4 regions of the Clostridium sp. AWRP genome follow, and region 1 is predicted to be linked to each of the others. Evidence: riboswitches for the same ligand, from Rfam matches in the RefSeq annotation. Region 1 holds a riboswitch; each other region holds the start of a gene.
The links. A riboswitch is a leader RNA that binds a small molecule or an ion and turns the genes downstream of it on or off. The one in region 1 is predicted to bind cobalamin.
Positions count from the first base shown of each region.

Region 2: another riboswitch for cobalamin. It lies ahead of hemA (glutamyl-tRNA reductase); the one in region 1 lies ahead of DMR38_RS11580 (cell surface protein).
Region 3: another riboswitch for cobalamin. It lies ahead of DMR38_RS16010 (cobyric acid synthase); the one in region 1 lies ahead of DMR38_RS11580 (cell surface protein).
Region 4: another riboswitch for cobalamin. It lies ahead of DMR38_RS02640 (ABC transporter substrate-binding protein); the one in region 1 lies ahead of DMR38_RS11580 (cell surface protein).

Region 1 is NZ_CP029758.2:2,515,866-2,520,952, reverse strand. It holds gene DMR38_RS11585 (cell surface protein) at 1-2,770, shown strand, start outside; cobalamin riboswitch at 2,868-3,052, shown strand; gene DMR38_RS11580 (cell surface protein) at 3,278-5,087, shown strand, end outside.
Region 2 is NZ_CP029758.2:407,470-412,556, forward strand. It holds gene DMR38_RS01880 (GtrA family protein) at 73-471, shown strand; gene DMR38_RS01885 (glycosyltransferase family 39 protein) at 484-2,673, shown strand; cobalamin riboswitch at 2,989-3,168, shown strand; gene hemA (glutamyl-tRNA reductase) at 3,326-4,522, shown strand; gene hemL (glutamate-1-semialdehyde 2,1-aminomutase) at 4,551-5,087, shown strand, end outside.
Region 3 is NZ_CP029758.2:3,465,462-3,470,548, forward strand. It holds gene DMR38_RS16000 (histidinol-phosphate transaminase) at 1-633, opposite strand, end outside; gene cbiB (adenosylcobinamide-phosphate synthase CbiB) at 667-1,620, opposite strand; gene DMR38_RS16010 (cobyric acid synthase) at 1,671-3,188, opposite strand; cobalamin riboswitch at 3,362-3,535, opposite strand; gene DMR38_RS16015 (ABC transporter ATP-binding protein) at 3,647-4,372, opposite strand; gene DMR38_RS16020 (energy-coupling factor transporter transmembrane component T) at 4,369-5,087, opposite strand, start outside.
Region 4 is NZ_CP029758.2:580,127-585,213, reverse strand. It holds gene DMR38_RS02650 (ABC transporter ATP-binding protein) at 1-456, opposite strand, end outside; gene DMR38_RS02645 (iron ABC transporter permease) at 456-1,505, opposite strand; gene DMR38_RS02640 (ABC transporter substrate-binding protein) at 1,531-2,481, opposite strand; cobalamin riboswitch at 2,580-2,759, opposite strand; gene DMR38_RS02635 (YARHG domain-containing protein) at 2,854-3,636, opposite strand; gene DMR38_RS02630 (hypothetical protein) at 3,649-4,704, opposite strand; gene DMR38_RS02625 (GTPase domain-containing protein) at 4,707-5,087, opposite strand, start outside.

The DNA of each region.
Region 1 (5,087 bases):
TACAGATGGAAACTATACTGTAAGTTCAGTAGATGACTTGAACAAACTCAGAGGAGATATCGATAATGGCATAGACTATTCAGGCAAAAAAGTTATTTTGATACATGATATTGATATAAGTAAATCAAGTGTTCCTTTAAAATCCTTTACAACTAATAAAAATTTTGATGGTACTTTTGACGGAAAGTTTAACACTATAAGTAGTTATACAGATGCAGTATCCGGTTTGTTTGGGATTGTGGGAAAAGACGGAATTGTAGAAGATGTTAAAGTTAATGCAAATGTAACCGTTACAGATGCAAGTAAAGTAATTACTTCAACTTCAATTGAGGATGCAGCTTATGGGTTGATTACTAATCAAAGTGCAGGGATAATATCTAAATGTTCTACAAAAGGTATGATTAGAACAAATGAAGATAGTAATGGTACTGTTGCAGGAATAGTTGGTGATAGTGCTTTTACAGATGATGACTGGAATGAAATAGATGGGAATATAAATAATTGTTATAGCAATGTTACTTTTGATAATACAGCTGATGGCAGTAGATGTAGTGGAATTTGTACACAAACGAGTATGAACCCAGGTAGAAGCGTGGATCACAGTTATTTTTATGGTAAAATTTTAGGAAAATCAAATAAGTTTCATCCAATTATAAGTTTGGGTGATGACAGTGCATCTACCTGTGCATATGATAGTGATGTACTGGGATTTTCAAGTCCTTCCTTTATGGGAAGTCCTGTAGGCTATACTACAGCACAGATGAAAGATAAAGACAGCTACATAAAGCTTGGATTTGACTTTGATAAGATCTGGAAGATAGATCCTTCTGTAAACGATGGCTACCCTTACTTAAACCCTGATAGTTCAACTAAGACAGTAACAAAGGTAGTAGTAGATGTGCAGGTAACAGTCCCAGACAAAATGTTTGTCCCTGGAACTGAACCTATTAAGAATACAGATGATTGTCTTAAAACGACGGCAACTTTTAAGGTAGTTCCGGAATTTGGTAAAGATGCCGATTTAATAAGCAAGTATAATGTTACTTGTGATGGAAATGTATTTTTTGATGCACCAACTATAGGAAATGTACCTATAAGTATTGATTCCAGTAAATTAAAAATAAATTATACTCCAAATGAAGATTACCAGTTTATACTTGGCAAAGTAATTCCATCTACTGCCAAGCTTCTTGACAATGGTGCGGCAGCACTTACACAGGATGTGGAAAAACAGCAGGTAGAAAATGCAAAGGAAGTAGAAAATATACTTTATGATAAGTTAAAGATAGCACAGGGGGATGTACCAGAGTTTACATGGGATGGAAATAAAGCAGCTGCACCTGGAATGGAAGGTACAGTTGTATTAAATGATTATGTGTGGGAAGTATTTTCATCAGCCCGTTCCGGATATACAGGTGTAAGGAAAGGATTTTATGATGACTGGTTCAAGAATATACAAAATGGACTGGAAAAAATGAAAGAGGCAGGGATAGCAGCCGGGGATGTAAAGATGACCGAGTGGGAAAAGTTAGTACTTGCAATTACTGCTATAGGATATGACCCAAGAGATATAAAATCCTATAATTTATTGGATATTATATCAAATAAAAATTATTTAGAAGTATCTCCGGAATATTTTACGCCGCAGTATGATGTTTATGCATTAACTTCTTATAATTATATGGACTTCATTCCTAACGATGGAAAACATATTAGTAAAGATGATATAGAAAAAAATATACATGTATGGGCAAAAAATGCACTTGGGTCAAAAGGTGCAGATGGATCTGTAGTAGCAGAAAATACTGCCCCTGATATGTGGACTATGGCGCTGCAGCCAATTGCAGCATATTATAATCCCAATGCAAAAGAAGGAGACAAGTATTATGATGTAAAACAGGCTATGGACCATGCATTTGCTCAATTTTCAAATGCCCAGACTTATAAGGGTTCTTTTTGGGGTGGCTTTGTAAATACTGATGGTACATTTGATTTAAATAACCCATGGACAAACGCCCAGGTGTACATGACACTTGGAATGGCCAAGGCTAATGTTTTTGATAAGGAATATATAAAAGATGGTAAGACTATATTTGATGCTATACTTGAAGGATTTGATGCCAAAAATAAAACTACCCAATATGACAATTTAACCTATGATCCAGTGCAGATATGCAGAGGAATAGATTCACTTGTAAGGGATTATGAAGGAAGAAACTCAATATTTGACTGTACAGATGTTAAGAATTCTACAGTGCCTGTAAATAATGCCATAGCAGCACTGCCAAATGTGGATAAGCTTACTTCAGCAGATAAAGACAAAGTTGATGGGGTAGAAAAATCGTATGATGCCTTAAGTGATGCGCAAAAATCATCCATGAAGCAGGAAACAGTGGGCAAGTTAACTGCAGCAGAGAAAAAGGTATCAGGATCACAGGGTGAAACAAAACCAATAAAGATAACTAATTTGACAAAGGACAGTTCATTTAAATTGGGCAATGATGCAAAGGTATCTGTAAAGGCAGAAAATAATTCTGGTAAGGACAAGGATACATCGCTATTAGTAGCGCTATATGATGGAAGCGATAAATTTGTGAAATATGTATGCGGCAAGCAGACGATTAAAGATGGAGATTCATCTATTTTAACGGGTATTATGAAGCTTCCAGAAGAGGGAATATATAAATTGAAGGCATTTGTATGGGACAGCCTTGAAAATATGAATCCTCTCTCAGATATTATAGATATACCTGTTCAGTCAAATAAATAAAACTTATTTACGAGTAGTCAACATTATTTTCATAAATATGAAAATAATGTTGACTACTTAAAATTTATGTTTTATACTTAACATAAAAGTAATAAAAATTTAATATTTAGTATTAGGTGCTGTAAAATATAACAGTTAAAAGGGAAAGTGTAATAAACACTGCAGCCCACCGTTACTGTATGGAGGATGAAACCTTAGTTATGTCACTGGAATTATATCTGGGAAGACAAGGGAGTAAGATGAATCTGAGCCAGGAAACCTGCCTGATATGTTATTAATTCTTTCGGGGGGAAGATAAGTACTATAATTATGTCGTTGTATTATGTGTAAACAATTACGTTAAGATATAAAAAAGGAAGGCCCTTTAAGGACTTTCCTTTTTTTTCTTAGGGAAAAAACTCCTTCTGTTATTAAAGAAGGAGTTTTTTATTTTAGGGAATAAATGTATTTGATTTACACATATTTAAATACTACAAATTATTATTTTAATTTAGAAAGGGGTAAAAAATGAAAAAACTTTGGAAGAAAATGAATTTGGTGATAGTATTGCTATTTACGTTAACAATATTTGCGCCTTACTCAGCTCTGGCGGCAGATGTAACAACATCCACACCGTCTTTGATTCAGAACACAGAAGAAAATTACACTATTAGTTCAGTAGAAGACCTGAATAAATTTAGAGAGGATATTGACAATGGAGTAAATTATCTAGGGAAGAAGGTTATTCTGACACAGGATATTGATATCGCCAAATCAGATGTACCTTTAAAATCTTTTACTACTAATAAAGGCTTTGATGGTACTTTTGATGGCAAGTTTTACACCATAAGCAATTATACAGATTCAAAGTCAGGTTTATTTGGAATTGTAGACAAAGATGGTATTGTAGAAAATGTGAGAATTGATGCTAATGTAACTACTAAAAATTCAACTATAAAAGCTAATGGTAGTTCAAATTATGGATTAATTGCTAATGAAGCTGGGGGTACGATTGCCTGCTGTTCTTCAACAGGAACAATTACAGATACAACAACGGATGTTTTTGTTATAGCAGGAATTGTTGGCAATGATGATTTATATAGATTGGTAGGTGGGAAAAATGTAGACACACCTGGAACTTTGAAGGATTGTTATAGCAATGTGACTTTTGACAATGAAGTAAAAAATGAAGAATATTCTGTGGTACGTTCAGGAATTTGTCGACAAAGTGGTGAGAAGATAGATCACTGTTATTTCTATGGAAAATTTATAGGAAATGATGGAGGATATACCGGTGATGGCTGCCCAATTGTGAGCGATACTTACTATAATATGAACACTAAAGTTACAACAATGCCAGAGAACTGTGCATATGATAAAGATATATTAGGAACTAAATTTTTTTGCGCTAATGATTCAAAAGGCTATACTACTGAAGAAATGAAAAATAAAGATACGTATACTAAACTGGGGTTTGATTTTGATAAAACCTGGAAAATTGATTCGTCTATAAATGGTGGATATCCTTATTTAAATTCTGAAAATACAGGTACAGATAAAGTAGCAACTAAAATACCTGTGGATATCCAGGTGACAGCTGAGGATAGAACTTATGATCCTGCTAAGAGTTCCGATGAAAATATTAAAACAAAAATAGACTCTATAAAAGTAATTGCTGAATCTGATGAGAACGCAAATTTGATAAGTCAGTATGATGTTAAGGCCGTCTATAGTGGAGATGCAGTTTTTAATGCACTTACTATTGGAACTGTACCTGTAAGTATTGATGTCAGTAAATTGAAAATTACATATAATTCAAATGATGATTATCAATTTATATTAGGTAAAGTTCTGCCCGCATCTGCTAAATTAAATGATGATGGGGCACCAGGACCTACACTAGATCAGCAAAAGAAGCAGATTGAAGATGCAAAAAAGGCAGAAGATATACTTTATAACAAATTAAAAATGGCACAGGGAGACGTGCCAGAGTTCACCTGGAGCGGAAATAAAGCTGCTGTACCTGGAGTTGAAGGTACTATTGAATTAAATGATTATGTATGGGAAGTATTTTCATCAGCACGTTCCGGATATACAGGTGTGAGAAAAGGATTTTATGATGACTGGTTTAAAAGTATACAAACTGGTTTGCAGAAAATGAAAGATGCAGGGATAACTCCTGGAGATGTGAAGATGACAGAATGGGAAAAATTAGTTCTAGCAATTACTGCCATAGGTTATGATGCAAGAGATATAAAGGCCTATGATTTAATAGATATAATTTCAAATAAAGATTATTTAAAAGTATCGCCTGAATATTTTACACCTCAGTATGACA
Region 2 (5,087 bases), 2.1 Mb from region 1:
GATGTGGCGGATATTTCTTTTAAAATGCTTAATAGAAAGGAGTAGATAAATGTGGATCAATTAATTAAAACTATGAATTTTATTTTCAATGGTAAACTAAAACTACTAAGTCGTTTTTCTGCCACTGGTGTAATAAATACAATAATAGATTTTGCTGTATTTACTATTTGCCAAAGTGTATTTGGATTGCATTATACAATAAGCCAGGTTATAGGATATAGTTTTGGAGTTGTAAATAGCTTCATATTCAACAAAAAGTGGACTTTTGAATACAAAAGTTCTGGAAAAAAGGTGATTCGAGAGTTATCTCAATTTGCAATAGTAAATCTCATTTCACTTATTGCAACACTCGTGTTTATGAGACTCTTAATAAATGATTTTAATTTAAACGTCTATTTATCAAAAATAGTTGTAACACTCATAGCTCAGGTAATAAATTTTTTATTATATAAAATATGGGTATTTAATTAGGGAGGAAAACTTATGAAAAGATTAAAATTTACAAAAGAAAGATTTGCACTATGTATAATTCTGGCCATATCTGCAATATTAAATTTTGCGAATTTAACTATAGAAGGATACGGAAATGGATATTATGCTGCAGGTGTAAAGAGTATGCTTATGAATTTTAAAAATTTCTTTTTCGTATCATTTGACCCCGCTGGATTTGTATCTATTGACAAGCCGCCTTTAGGTTTCTGGATACAAACTATATCAGCGAAAATATTTGGATTTAGCGGATGGAGTATATTATTTCCCGAGGCTCTTGCCGGAGTAATTTCAGTTGGAATCTTATATTATATAGTAAAAAGATCTTTTGGGGAGATAGCAGGACTTATATCAGCTCTATGTCTTGCAATAACACCAGTTTTTGTATCAACCAGCAGGAATAATACTATAGACAATCTATTAATTGTGACATTACTTTTTGCCTGCCTATTTTTATCCAAAGCTGCTGAAAAAGGCAAGCTTAAATATCTAATAATAAGTTTGGTTCTTGTAGGATTAGGGTTTAATATAAAAATGCTTCAGGCGTATATGATAGCTCCTGCTCTATATATAACTTATTTGATTTCTTCAGCTGTACCTGTAAAACAAAGAATAAAACACTTGATTATAAGTACACTTATTCTTGGAGTAATATCTTTATCATGGGCAATAGCAGTTGACTTGATTCCATCACAAAACAGACCTTTTGTAGGAAGCAGCACAAATAACACTGTTACTGAACTTATATTTGGACATAATGGACTGGAGAGACTTAGCAGTACTAATGGTGGTATGGGTAGAGGAGCATCAGGAAAGGGAAGAAATCCTCAATCTAAAGAATTTAGAAGTGGTTTCAGCAAAAATCAAGCAAATTCACAAAGTGGAAACAGTAATGTTCCTGGTGCAATGATACCTCTACAAAATTCGGAAAATTCTTCCAAAGGTCCACAAGGAGGTCCGGGAGGTCAGAATACACAAGGCAATTCCCAAAATCAAGGTGGTGGACCTGGCGGATCAAATGGACTTTCAGGAAGCTTTGGAGGACAGACAACAGCAGGTGTTACTAGATTATTTTCTAAAAATGTTTTGTCAGACCAGATAGTTTGGTTTTTACCTTTAGCTATATTTGGACTTGCTGCAGCTGTAATAGTAGAAAAGCTTAAATTTCCATTTGATAATAAGAAAAAATTAGGGGTAACATTATGGGCATTATGGCTGATACCTGAATTCATATATTTCAGCTGTACTAAAGGATTGTTTCATCCATATTATTTAAGTATGATGGCCCCTCCAATTGCAGCTTTATGTGGAATAGGACTTACTTCAATGTGGAAGCTATATAAGGAAGGCAGTATAAAATCATGGATAATGCCTGTAGCATTTATTGTAGAAGGATTGGTACATCTTTTGATGTTATCTTATTTTACTACTATATCCACTATTATAAAATCTATAATTATAGCAGCTATCATATTGTGTTTTGCATCTTCTGCACTGCTTATAATATACAGATTAGTCAAGAAAGGAAATTTGGAACAAGGTAATAATGAAGGGTTTGCTAAAATATTTGGAGCACTTGCACTTGTAGGAATTTTAGTAACACCTGCTATCGGCTCTGCTGCTGCTATAACTCACAGCTTGAGTTCTTTGCCTGCTGCAGGATTGGAGCTTTTATCAAATGGAAAATCGAACAATTTCATGATGATGGATGGACAGAATAGCAGTAGGAATTCAAAGCTTATAAAATTCCTTGAAAGTCATACTTCAAATGAAAAATATGCTCTTGTAGTTTCAAGTTCTGCTTCTGCTGAAGATATAATAATTGAAAGCGGCAAAAGCGTAATGGCTCTTGGAGGTTTCTCAGGATCTGACAAGATACTTTCTCTTGATCAATTTAAACAAATGGTTAAAAAAGGTGAGGTGAGATATGTACTTACAGGAGGTATGGGAGGAAGAGATTCTCAGGATATAATGAATTGGATTCAGAAAAATGGCAAAGCTGTTTCAACTACTGAATGGAAAGATACTACTAATTCTCAAGCTCAAAAAAGTGAAAGTTCTACTAATAATACTGCTAATAGTGAAATAGATAGTAACTCAACAAGAAACAGCAACTTACATTTTCAAGGAATGGGCCGCATGGACAATGAAACACTGTATGATTTAAAAGGCACTGTAAAATAGAGGTAGAGTTTCTAAACAAAAAAATAAACTTATACTCCGGATATTTTTAATAATTAAAAATTAAGAGTTAAGAATTAATAGTTATGGATGATTTTCTTCCGTTAGTACTTCAGAAAATATGAAACATAGCATCACTTATCCAAAGATTCAATAAGTTTCAAATTTAAAATTTTTCGCAGCGTAGAGGAGAAAAATTCACCTTTACTATTCATTCTTAATTATCAATTCTTAACTTAAAAATATGATTGTGTATAAGTTGATTCTTTTTATGATAATGTTATAATTAAAATGAAAATTAATGTTGTAAAATAAAATTTAATAAATAATAGTATAGGTTTAATTATATTTAATTAAAAGGGAATCAGGTAAAAATCCTGAACTATCTTGTAGCTGTATTAGGTGAATTTAAGTAGGACAAGCCACTTGTAAATAGGGAAGGCGTACTTAGATGATGAAGCTTAAGTCAGAAGACCTGCCTATATAATAGGCCATTAACTCTACAAGTGATAGGGGGCATTGTAATAAATAAAGCATTTATTACTTATGTTTTATGTGTGAATACCTTTTAACACTTAGTTAAAAGGTTTTTTAGGTATATAGTAAAGTTATATTTTAATTATAATAATATAGTTGTAATATTGGAGTTGATAAAATGATACAACTTATAGGGGTAAAAAGTGAATGTGATATTGAAATAAGGCAAAGGTTCTCTATTGTATCGTCAAAATTAGAAAATAAGTTAAAGAATGTTTATAAAATTACGGGAAACGTTTTAATTTTGAGTACTTGTAACAGAACAGAAATATATGTGGATTCTAATACACAAGGGGAAGAAATAATAAATGCTGTATTTAATGCTTTAGGTTGGAGTATAGAACTTACTACATATACCTTCTATGCAAAGAATAAAGATGCTATTAAGCATTTAATGGAAGTAAGTTGTGGTTTCCATTCTAAAATTTTGGGAGAAGATCAAATTTTAGGACAAATTAAGACTGCATATAATATGGCATTAAAAGCTAAGACTATAAAAGGACAGCTTCAGAGGCTATTTCAGAATGCAATAACTTGTGGTAAGAAGTTTAAGAATGACTGTGAAATGTATAAAATACCTGTATCTGTACCATCAATAGCTGTTAAAGAGGCAGAAAAGAGCAAAGTAAAAAGGTATATGGTAATTGGGTTTGGAGAAATAGGAAAGCTTGTACTCAAATATTTAGCTGGTTTGAATACTGAAATTGTATATATCGTAGTGCGTGATTTGAATAAAGTTAAAGACTTATATGAAAATTGTAATTGGATTAAGTTTATAACTTTTAAAGAAAGAAAAGCTTATTATAGCAATGTGGATTGTATTATAAGCTGTACTTCTGCACCTCATGCTGTAGTCTACAAAGAAGAACTTCCTAAAAAGAAATTTCTCATATTTGATCTTGCAGTACCTAAAGATGTAGATGCAGATGTATTAACTCTTCCGGATGTAAAAGTATATGACATAGATAATATAAGTAGCATTGATGAAAATAATAAGATTATGCGAAAAGAAAAGATGGAAAAGTACAGGTATATCATCAAGGAATATATAGATGAATTCATAAAATGGCAGTCCTTAGATGAGCTTTCACCGGAAATACAGAAGATGAAAAATTTCGGAAGTGAAATATGTGAAAAGAGAATAGAGACTTTTAAAAATAAAAGGTATACAAAGGATAATGAAGTACTCGTACAAACTATGATACAGAGTACAGCCAAAGTTTATATAAACAGGGCTATAGATGTATTAAAAGAAGCAAAACTTCAAGGAAAAGAAGATGAATATTTAAAGCTTATAAATAAAATATTCTGTTAATGATGAAGAAATGGAGATGTAAAACTTAATGAGAAATGATGATATATTTAATGAATCTAAATTATACATGCCAGGAGGAGTAAATAGTCCTGTTAGAGCATTTAAAGATGTGCCATTGAATCCACCTGTTATAAAGAGGGGAAAAGGAGCTTATATCTATGATGAAGATGATAATAAATACATAGATTTTGTATGTTCCTGGGGCCCTATGATTTTGGGACACTGTGATGATGATGTGGTAAAGGCTATAAAGGACACGAGTGAAAATGCTATATCTTTTGGTGCTACTACAGAGCTTGAATTGGAGCTCGCAAAATATGTATGTACTACTTTGGATAATGTAGAAATGCTTAGAATGGTAAATTCAGGAACAGAAGCAACTATGAGTGCAGTAAAGCTTGCTAGGGGATGTACTGGAAAAAATAAGATAATAAAATTTGCAGGCTGTTATCACGGCCATTTTGATGATTTTTTAGTAGAAGCAGGTTCTGGAGTCATGACAGAAGGAATTCCGGGAAGTGCTGGAGTTCCTGAAGACAGTGTAAAAAATACTCTAATAGCTAAA
Region 3 (5,087 bases), 950 kb from region 1:
TTTATATTTGTGGGCTTCCCTTAAAAAAGAACATCCTCTTTTTCCTGTAAACTCCACAAAAGCTTCATCTATAATTATAGTTTTATGATTTTCCTCACAGTAATCAAGTATTTCTTTAAACTTCTCTTTATCTATTACGCCGCCATTTGGATTATTTGGATTACCAATAATTAATGCTTCTGACTTTGTTATTTTTTGTCTGATATCTTTATAATCATACTCCATATTTTCTTTTAAATGTGAATGTATTATTTGGCAGTTCCATTTTGCTGCATTTTTTTCATATTCTATAAAAGAAGGTACTACAATGCAAATGCTTTTAAAAGAACTGATTACAAGATCTATTATTTCTGCAGCTCCATTACCTAATACAATGTTTGTATCTTCAATGCTGCTTGATATTTTTTCTTCTTCAATATAGAAGTAATTTAAAGAGAAATTTATATACTCTTTTATTGAATTTTTAAGTTGTCTATACTCCACATCAGGATACTTTTCTACATCTTTTAATGCTTTATCTATATTTTCTTTGAAACTTAAAGGTACTCCTAGTGGATTTATATTTGAACTGAAATCCAAAAGCTTTCTTCCCTTTAAAAGTCCCTCTGTATATATATCTCCACCATGTTCCATAATAACACATCCCTATATAATTGATTTTCTAAATTACGCTCTGGGTAATCCAATTATAACTATTCCACATAAAATCATAAAAAGTATTTCCGTAAAATACATAATTATTATGCACTGTCCTATATGTTTGAAACTTAGTTCCATAAGTTTATCCCCTATAGTAGGCTTATAAACTACTTGGCCAAAATAAACATTTGTACCACCAAGCTGTATTCTCATAGCCCCAGCTGCTGCTGCCTCAGGATAAGCACAATTTGGACTCTTGTGGTTTTTCCTGTCCCTTATCATTATTTTAAAACACTTAAAAGGATTTCCCTTTACTACAAAAGCTGATATACACATAAGTCCCCCTGTAATTCTAGAAGGTATAAAATTAAATACGTCATCTACCTTTGCAGGAAAAAATCCTATGTACCTATACTTTTCATTCATATACCCAAGCATGGAGTCCATGGTATTTATCCCCTTATAGAGCATAGCAAGTGGTGCTCCAAAAATAGCTGCATATATAAGTGGTGCTATTACTCCATCGGAGGTATTTTCCGCCACAGTTTCCACATCTGCCCTTATTATTTCCTGACTGGTTAAAGCAGACGTATCTCTTCCAACTATATAGGAAAGCTTTGTCCTTGCATCTGCAATATCGCCTTTTTTAAGGGCATAGTATACTTTCTTTGCCTCTATAGCAAGGCATTTAGCAGAAATAGTCGTCCAAATAATAAGTATATTTAATATGTTGTATAAAATAAAATTTTTTCTAAAAAGCATTAGCACTGCAAAAGGCACAATAAAACTAACCATTGCTACTAGAAAAACTATCAAACCACCAAAGGCCCTTAAGCTCTCATTCTTTTTACAAAGTTTTCTTCCCTTTTTATCTAAATAAGATATAAGTTTTCCTATATATATAACGGGATGGGGAAACCAATAGGGATCTCCAATTATCCAATCAATTACAACTGCTATCACAATATCTATTAAATTCATAAATACAAAAGAACTGGACAAATTTAACCCCTCTTTTCTAATATTAATTATTATCTTTTAATGCCCATAATACTATATATCTTGTCTATATCTAAATTCTTTCTCACTATGCTTGCTAACTTATCCAATTCCCCTTCTCTGAGATTTTCATATGCTTTTGATTTTTTATATCCTAATCCTTTATTTTCTCTTATCTTATTTACAATGAATTCCCTAAAGTCAATTCCATCAAAAACTCCATGTATATAAGATCCAATTACATTCCCTGACATATTTATGGCACCATCTTCTGTGTCAACCTTTTCACCATTTTTATCAGTTATATTAAATAATGGTCTTGCATCTTTTCCATACTTACATATTCCCATATGTATTTCATATCCATATACATCCAATCTTCTATTAGTTAATGATTCACTATCCCTTTTCATTGGGAAGTCAATTTCGCTTTTTGCATTTACTCTGGTTGTAACTTTTTCTTTTTCAAATATAGTTTCTATGTCTAAAAGCCCTATGCCTTCTACTTTTCCTACATCTGTCTCCACTCCATAAGGATCTTCTATAACTTTACCAAGCATTTGATATCCACCGCACAGTCCTATGACAAGTCCAGTTTTACTATATTCTTTTATACGTTTTTCAAGGCCGCACTGTCTAATTTTAAGTAAATCTTCTATAGTATTTTTACTTCCTGGAATAATTACTAAGTCCGGATTTCCAAACTCTTCTACAGATGTTATAAATCTTACGGAAACGTCTTCTTCACTTTTAAGTGCATCTAAATCTGTAAAATTAGATATATGAGGCAGCTTTATTACAGCTATGTCAATAGGTGCTGTAACTTTTTTATTAAATTCTACAGCTCCATCTTCATCCTCAAGAGCCAATCTAAAATGAGGTATAACACCAAGGCAAGGTACCTTTACTATATCCTCAAGCATCTTAAGTCCGGGCTCCAGTATATCTTTGTCTCCTCTAAATTTATTTATTATAGTACCCTTTACTCTTTTTTTCTCATCTTCTGTAAAAAGCAGCATTGTTCCTGCAATGGATGCAAATACTCCTCCTTTGTCTATGTCTCCTGCTAAAAGTACTGGTGCATCTACTGATTCTGCCATACCCATATTCACAATGTCTCTATCTCTTAAATTTATTTCTGCAGGACTTCCTGCACCTTCCATTACTATTATGTCAAATTTCTTCTCCATCTTTTCAAAGTGTTCTTTAAGCATATCCCTAAATTCCAGCTTCAAATTATGATACTGCATAGCAGTGCTGTTGCCATACACTTTTCCGTTAACTATAATTTGACATTTTTTATCTGAAGTTGGTTTTAACAATATAGGGTTCATATATGCTTCCGGCTGCAATCCAGCTGCATAAGCCTGAAGTACCTGAGCCCGTCCCATTTCTTTGCCATCTAATGTTATATAAGAATTTAATGACATATTTTGAGATTTAAAAGGACATACTGAATAACCATCTTGTTTAAATATTCTACAAAGGGCTGAAACAATTATACTTTTTCCTACAGAAGAACCTGTTCCCTGAATCATAATTTTTGCCATAACAAATACTCCTTCCAAAACTTCCTAAATATAATAAAAAGTTTACTTTTAATTAATACACACATATCTATATCAAAGCCAAAAGGCAGTAAGCCTTAGAAAGCTAACTGCCTTTAACATAAAAACCTCAACTTAAGCTGAGGTTAACCACACTAAAAGTTTCTCTCCCTCCGAAAGCATAATGACAATCAGGCAGGTCTCCTGGCTTATGATTCATATTTACTTTAACCTTCCTCTTTTAAGAGTGGTAACTAAAGTTCATCATCAAATACAGTAGCGGGGGCTGCTGCGGAGTTTAACCGCATTCCCTTTTCACCTATAAAGGCACCTGAGTCTTCTATTCAATTTATACTCTAAGTTTATTATAATTATAGTTTTATGTCAACTTTAAATATCCAATATATTACATAAAATAAATAAAAATTTCATGTAATTCTAAAGTATTACAGTTAATAACATTATTTGATATTATATTTTACTAAAAACTCACTATCTTCCATTACGTTGTTGTAAGAGTCGTCCCTTATTATATTATGATCTTCAGAAAATACGAGAACTCGTTTAAAAAGTCCATTAACATATTCAAAATCATGTGTTGAACATATTATGGTTTTCCCTGCTTTATTTAATTTGATAAAAAGATCATTTAAGAATTTCTTTCCCTTAGGGTCTATCCCACTCATAGGTTCATCTAAAACCAGGACTTCAGGATTGAGAGCAAGTACAGCAGCTATAGCCACTCTCTTCTTTTCTCCGCCACTTATGTTATAGGGCTCCCTGTTTTCTAAATCTTTCACATTTAAAAGTTCTAGACAGTCATTTACCCTTTTATTTACTTCATCTTCATCCATTCCCATTTGCCTTGGTCCAAAAGCAATTTCCTCGTATACGCTAGAGCAAAAAAGTTGTGCATCGGAGTTTTGGAATACAAATCCAACTTTTTTATGAAACTTCTTTGAGAAATTACCTTTTTCCAATTCATTTTTGCATATTTTCACATCATCAAAATAGTAATTTCCCTTTGTGGGAAATACCACTCCATTTAATAATTTTAAGAAGGTAGACTTACCGCTTCCATTTGCACCTATAAGTGCTATGGATTCTCCTCGTTCTATAGTTACATTTATATCTTTTAATACTTCATTATCTTTATATTTAAAAAAAGCGTCCTCAATTTTTATCATCTTAATCCCACCCTAGATATGTAAAAATACATAGTTATGATAAGTACATTAACTATTAAATATATTAGATCAAAAAACTTAAATTTAAATTTTTTGTGAGACACATACTCTCCTGTAAATCCCCTGCATTCCATAGCACAATACATTTCATCTCCCATTTCTTTTGATTTTAAAAATAAACTTCCAATTATCTTTGAAATAGAAGAATATTTTTTACTATTTTTTCCTATAGATCTAAGCTTTAGTGCATAAAACATGTCCAAAGAAAATTCACCTAATATATAAATGTATTTTAAAGTTATGTCAAATACCAAAATAAATATGTCCGGTATAAAAAACATCTTTAGCGCCTTAGTTATGTCATGCCATTTAGTTGTATAAGATAAAACATTTATTGAAATTATAGTACCAACTACTTTTAGTAAAAGCATTTCACTATTTCTAATGTTCCCCATAAATATAGAAGGTATGAGCATTATAAATGTAAAAAATGGAATAGAAATGCTTAAAAGGAGTATTTTTTTTATATCTTGAACATCCAAAAAACTTAAAATTAGTAGAAAATAAACATCTACAAGCATTACATAAGTAAAATTTTTAGACAATGATAAAAATAATATATTTAAAATAGTAAAGGAAAGTTTTAACATAGGATTTAAATTGTACATAAAGCTATTATTTACTTTATTGTTTCTTTTAATAAGGGATAATAGAT
Region 4 (5,087 bases), 1.9 Mb from region 1:
TCTCTGCTTTTCTCCACCACTGAGCTGATTTATATATTTGTCATGAAATTTCCAGGTATTAGTCATTTCCATAGCATGTTTGGCAATAACATAGTCATTTTCTGATTCACTTTGAAGTTTCGAAAAATAAGGAGCTCTTCCCATTAAAACTATATCTTGTACGGAAAAATCCATATCCAAATCACTGTTTTGGGGAACTACCGCAAGTTTTCTTGCCAGTGCCTTATTTTTCAAATCAAGTATATCCTTATCTTTTATAAAAACCGTGCTCTTATAAGGCTTTAAAGTTTTAGCAATATTTTTGAGTAAAGTAGTTTTACCGGAACCATTAGGCCCTATAATCGAATAAAATTTATTTTTTTTAAAATCTATGTTTATATCATGAAGTATATCAACTTCATCAAAACTGTAATTTAAATTTTTAACTTCAACTGCACACAAATTTGAATTATTCATTATATCACTCTCTTTTTAGATTTTATTAAAAGATAAATAAAATATGGAGACCCAAATAAAGCAGTTACAGCGCCCACAGGTATTTCAGAAGGAGCAGCTATAGTTCTCGCCACCGTGTCACAAATAATCATAAACACAGCTCCAATTATCAATGAGAAAGGCAAGAGCACCCTATGATCAGGTCCAAATACCATACGCACTGCATGGGGAATTATCAGTCCTACAAATCCTATTACACCACTTATAGACACACAGGCTGCAACAATTATTGAAGAAACAGCAAGTACTATTTTTTTTACATTTTCAACTTCTATGCCTAAACTTTTAGCAGTATCATCCCCTGTAAGCATTATATTTAGATCTCTTGAAAATAAAAGTATTATAATTATACCCAGGAATATGAAAGGTATCAACATCAATATTTGATTATAAGTTGCTGCAGAAACACTTCCCATTGTCCAAAAAACAATTTTTTCAACCTGCTGCCTGTTAAATACCATTATTATAGATATTATTGAAGATAAAAGGAAACTCACAGAAACACCTGCCAGAAGCAGTGTAGTTGGTGGTATCTTGTTTTTTACCCTGGCTATGTTATAAACCAAAACAGTAGTTGCAATAGACCCTACAAAAGCCATCATAGTAATAGCTGTAGACCCTAAAAGCAAAGTATCTAGCTGCAGCATAAATCCAATTGCAGCTCCAAGAGCAGCCCCTGAAGATACTCCAAGTACGTAAGGATCTGCCATTGGATTTTTAAATATTGCCTGAAAGGATGCACCTACTACTGATAATCCCATTCCAACTAATGCTGAAGTTATTATCCTTGGTAAACGTATCTGTAATATTATGAGAATGTGATTTTGTGATATTCCTATTGTAGAAACTAAACTTCCCACAATAGGTACTTTACTTAGTATCACATATAGTGTTTCCTTGAAGGATATGTCTGCAGAGCCAAGCATAGCTGATATTACTGCCGAAAAAAATAATATTACTATGCAAATGCAAAAAAACAACTTAAAATGCTTTTTCCGGGAAAATTTCATAAGCACATTCCTCTCTTATATATACTTAAAATGCTTCAGGATGAATTATCTTTGCCAGAGCTTCTAACCCATCTGCAAGTCTAGGTCCCTGTCTGCTTATAATATCTTCATCAATTTCGAAAAGTTTATTTTTCTTTACAGCATCCAAATCTTTATAACCCTTTGTAGCCTTAATTCCATTTTTACTATTAAATTTATTGGAACATATAAGTATATCAGGATTTTTTTCAACAAGTTTTTCAAGACTGTAATTCCAACCTGTAACATCAGAAGCAGCATTTTTGCCTCCTGCCATTTCAATCATCTTGCCTATAAAAGTATCTTTTCCTGCAGTAAAATCACCACTTGTACCATAACTTACCACATAATATACTGTAGGGGTACCCTTTCCTTTTATCTTTTCTTGTACAATTTTAACCTTTGCTTTCATATTTGAAACTATACTATATGCCTTTTTATTAGCGTTCACTATTTTTCCTATATTTTCTATATTATTATAAGTATTTTCAAAGCTTTCATTTTTTGAAATAGTTAAAACCTTTATATTAAGCTGCTGCAGCTTTTTTAAAATGTCCGGTTTAGTTAAATTAGAAGCTATTACCACATCAGGTTTAAGTTCAACAATTTTTTCAACACTTGGGTCAGTTATAGTACCAACAGATGGTATTTTAGAAGCTTGTGTAGGGTACGTGCAAAAATCAGTTCTACCTACCAAAACATTTTGTTTGTTTAATGCATAGATTGTTTCTGTAACATTAGGAGATAAGGATACCACCTTCTTAGGCTCACTTTGAATTGTAATTTCCGTATTAGTTGAATCTTTTAATTTTAAAGGATAAGTGGTATTTTTAATAGATTCACTTTTACTGCTGCTGTCTGTATTAGAATTGCTTGTATTAGATGCTCCACATCCCGCCAAAAACACCGTAATCGTAATCATAATTAGTAAAATAAATTTTTTGTTACTCTTAAACATTAGTTACTCCCTCCAATTAATTTAACAAACTAAAAAAACTATTACCCATAGATAACAGTTTTTAAGTAAATTATTTTACTTTAAAGCCTATCCACGTAAGCCATCCGTAAATTTTAGGCAGGTCTCCTGGCTCTGATTCATTGCATATTTACGCCTTCCCTGTTCCCAAGTGGCAAATTTATAAATATACTCCTCATTACAGTGGCGGGACCGCATAAGCTCTTCACTTATTTCCCTTTTAAACTTAAAAATCAAGTACCTAAAATTTAATATTAAATTATAGAATAAGTATATCATTTCTCCTATTTTATATCAAATTCTACTTTTTATACCCCGATCATTTTTAGAGAAATAGCCAATCAGTATGCTAGCCTATTTCTTATAATAATCTGCATCATATCCAGGTGATACATATTTTCCACGACCTTCTGCTGTTAATATGACTTTTACATTATGCCTCTCAAGTGCAGAAAGTTCCTTGCCATCATTGGTATACTTAGGATTAGGCTTATACCAGGACTTACTTGCAAAATAACTCTTATATGGTTCTGTAGGAAATGTGTAACCATGCCTTGCAAATATTTCATTTCTAGCAAGTGCCATCTGTTTTTTACTCATACCTTTGAGATCAATACTAGTAAGTGCCCTTGTATTACTGTAAGGTATCACATATTCTCCTGAATTGTTATCTGAACCATTTTCATAATTGTTATTTGAATCGGAAGAAACATTCTGTTTGGATTCCACATTTGAAACATTTTTGCTGGGGCCTTTACTTATAAGTGAGGATATCATCTTAAAGGAAACAACAAATACAATTATAGTTAAGATAGTTATACCTATCATTTTAAAATTCAACGGCCGTTTATCCTTAAGTGGAGTATCACCTAACTCCCGGGTAAATTCCTCTTTATCTTTTCTATCTGTCCTCTTTTGTTCATGAGATGAACTAAAATCAAAAGTATCGCTGTGCTTTAAGCTATCTTCATGCTTTTTATTTTCTTTTTTATAGTCACTATTTTCTTTCCCATAATATTTTGTATTATCATTTTTATCCTCTTCTCCTTCATGTCCCTTTTCCTGTTTTGCACCGCAGTATACACAAAACTTATCATTTTCATTAATCTCCGTACCACATTCTCTACATTTAGCCATCTACTTTCACCTCTAATCTTTATTTAAAAATAACTTCTTGAAAAAATACACTAGATTATGTTTATGTTCAACTTGTTCATTTTCTTTCATACATATAGGGATTTCTTTAATTTCTTCATTTTGAGAAGCTGGGCACAAAATATTATCATACATATCAATCGTAAATCTTTCTCTAGAACAATCATTATCTGCGTTAATAAAAAATTCATTTAAAGCTCTTTCATTTTCTATATTATCCATAACAAAATCTATAAAAACATGATGTTTTTCATCAATTCCTTCAAGATAGAAATTATTATCTGCCATATCAAAAACATATCCTGCTTTTACATCTTGAGTAAGCCTTTTTATGCTTCCTTCAAGGAGAAATTCAATATTTATAAACTCCTTTATCTCAGGCTGTTTCACATAAGTTGTAAAGCCAACTTTTCTCCTTACTGCAAAAGGAAGTGCCCTATACAAGTATTTTAGTATTCCTTTTATAACTTTATCCATATTTTTATTATAAGGAACCACAATATATAGCTTTTTATTAAAAGCAGCTGCATCAAAACAAGCTTTTACCATATTTATAAATGTATTTTTATCTATGGAAGCAGCTAAAAACAAGTCTTCTATAGAGTTAAAAACATCATAAGTTCTATCAATTTTTATTTCTCTCAAACTTTCTATAGAAGTTCCCTTCTCCATATCATAATTTTCTACAAACCCTGAAGCATATATTATTTTTTCAGGATTTTCTATGTATAACTTTCTTTCGCTCTCAGGTATTACGCAGCAGTGAGTAAAATACCTATTCCTTTTTAATGTATAGTCCTTCCCTGCAAAAACTGACTGTCCTATTATAATTTCACCATATCCAGTATTTGCATAAAAAAGTGCCTTAGGATATTTACTTAAATTTTTTTCTCCGGCTAAAAATGCAGGAGCAGCATAAAAGCATAAACTGTGAATAGTATCTTTTATGAATTCATCTTCAAGTCCACTGCTTTTTGCAATAGTATCATAACCTGGAGTACTGCTGAATATTCCTCTTTTTTCCCTAGTATAATACTGCTGCTCTATCATATCTATTTCCTTCCCCCATCCAGATAATTCATTTTATAAAGCAGCCACAAAAAAGGCTCATCCACTCTAATAGGATTTATACTGCTGCTTCTATCTATTTCAAGATGATTGGAATTAGAACCCAGGGAAGATACTGCAAAATAACCTGCAGTTTTAAAGCAAGCATCCACAGCACCTTTAAATGGAGCATCAGCTTTTAATAAAAACTTTCTAACTTCACCATCGATATTTTCAAATTCATTTAAATTAAAAAATCCTTCATGATTGTAATTTTTAAATATATTACTGTTTTCTCCTATATATTCTTCATCCTTTAAATTCTCAAGCATATCACTTTTAGTAACCACTACTGCCGTAGGTATATGCGTTTTTTCTTTAGATTC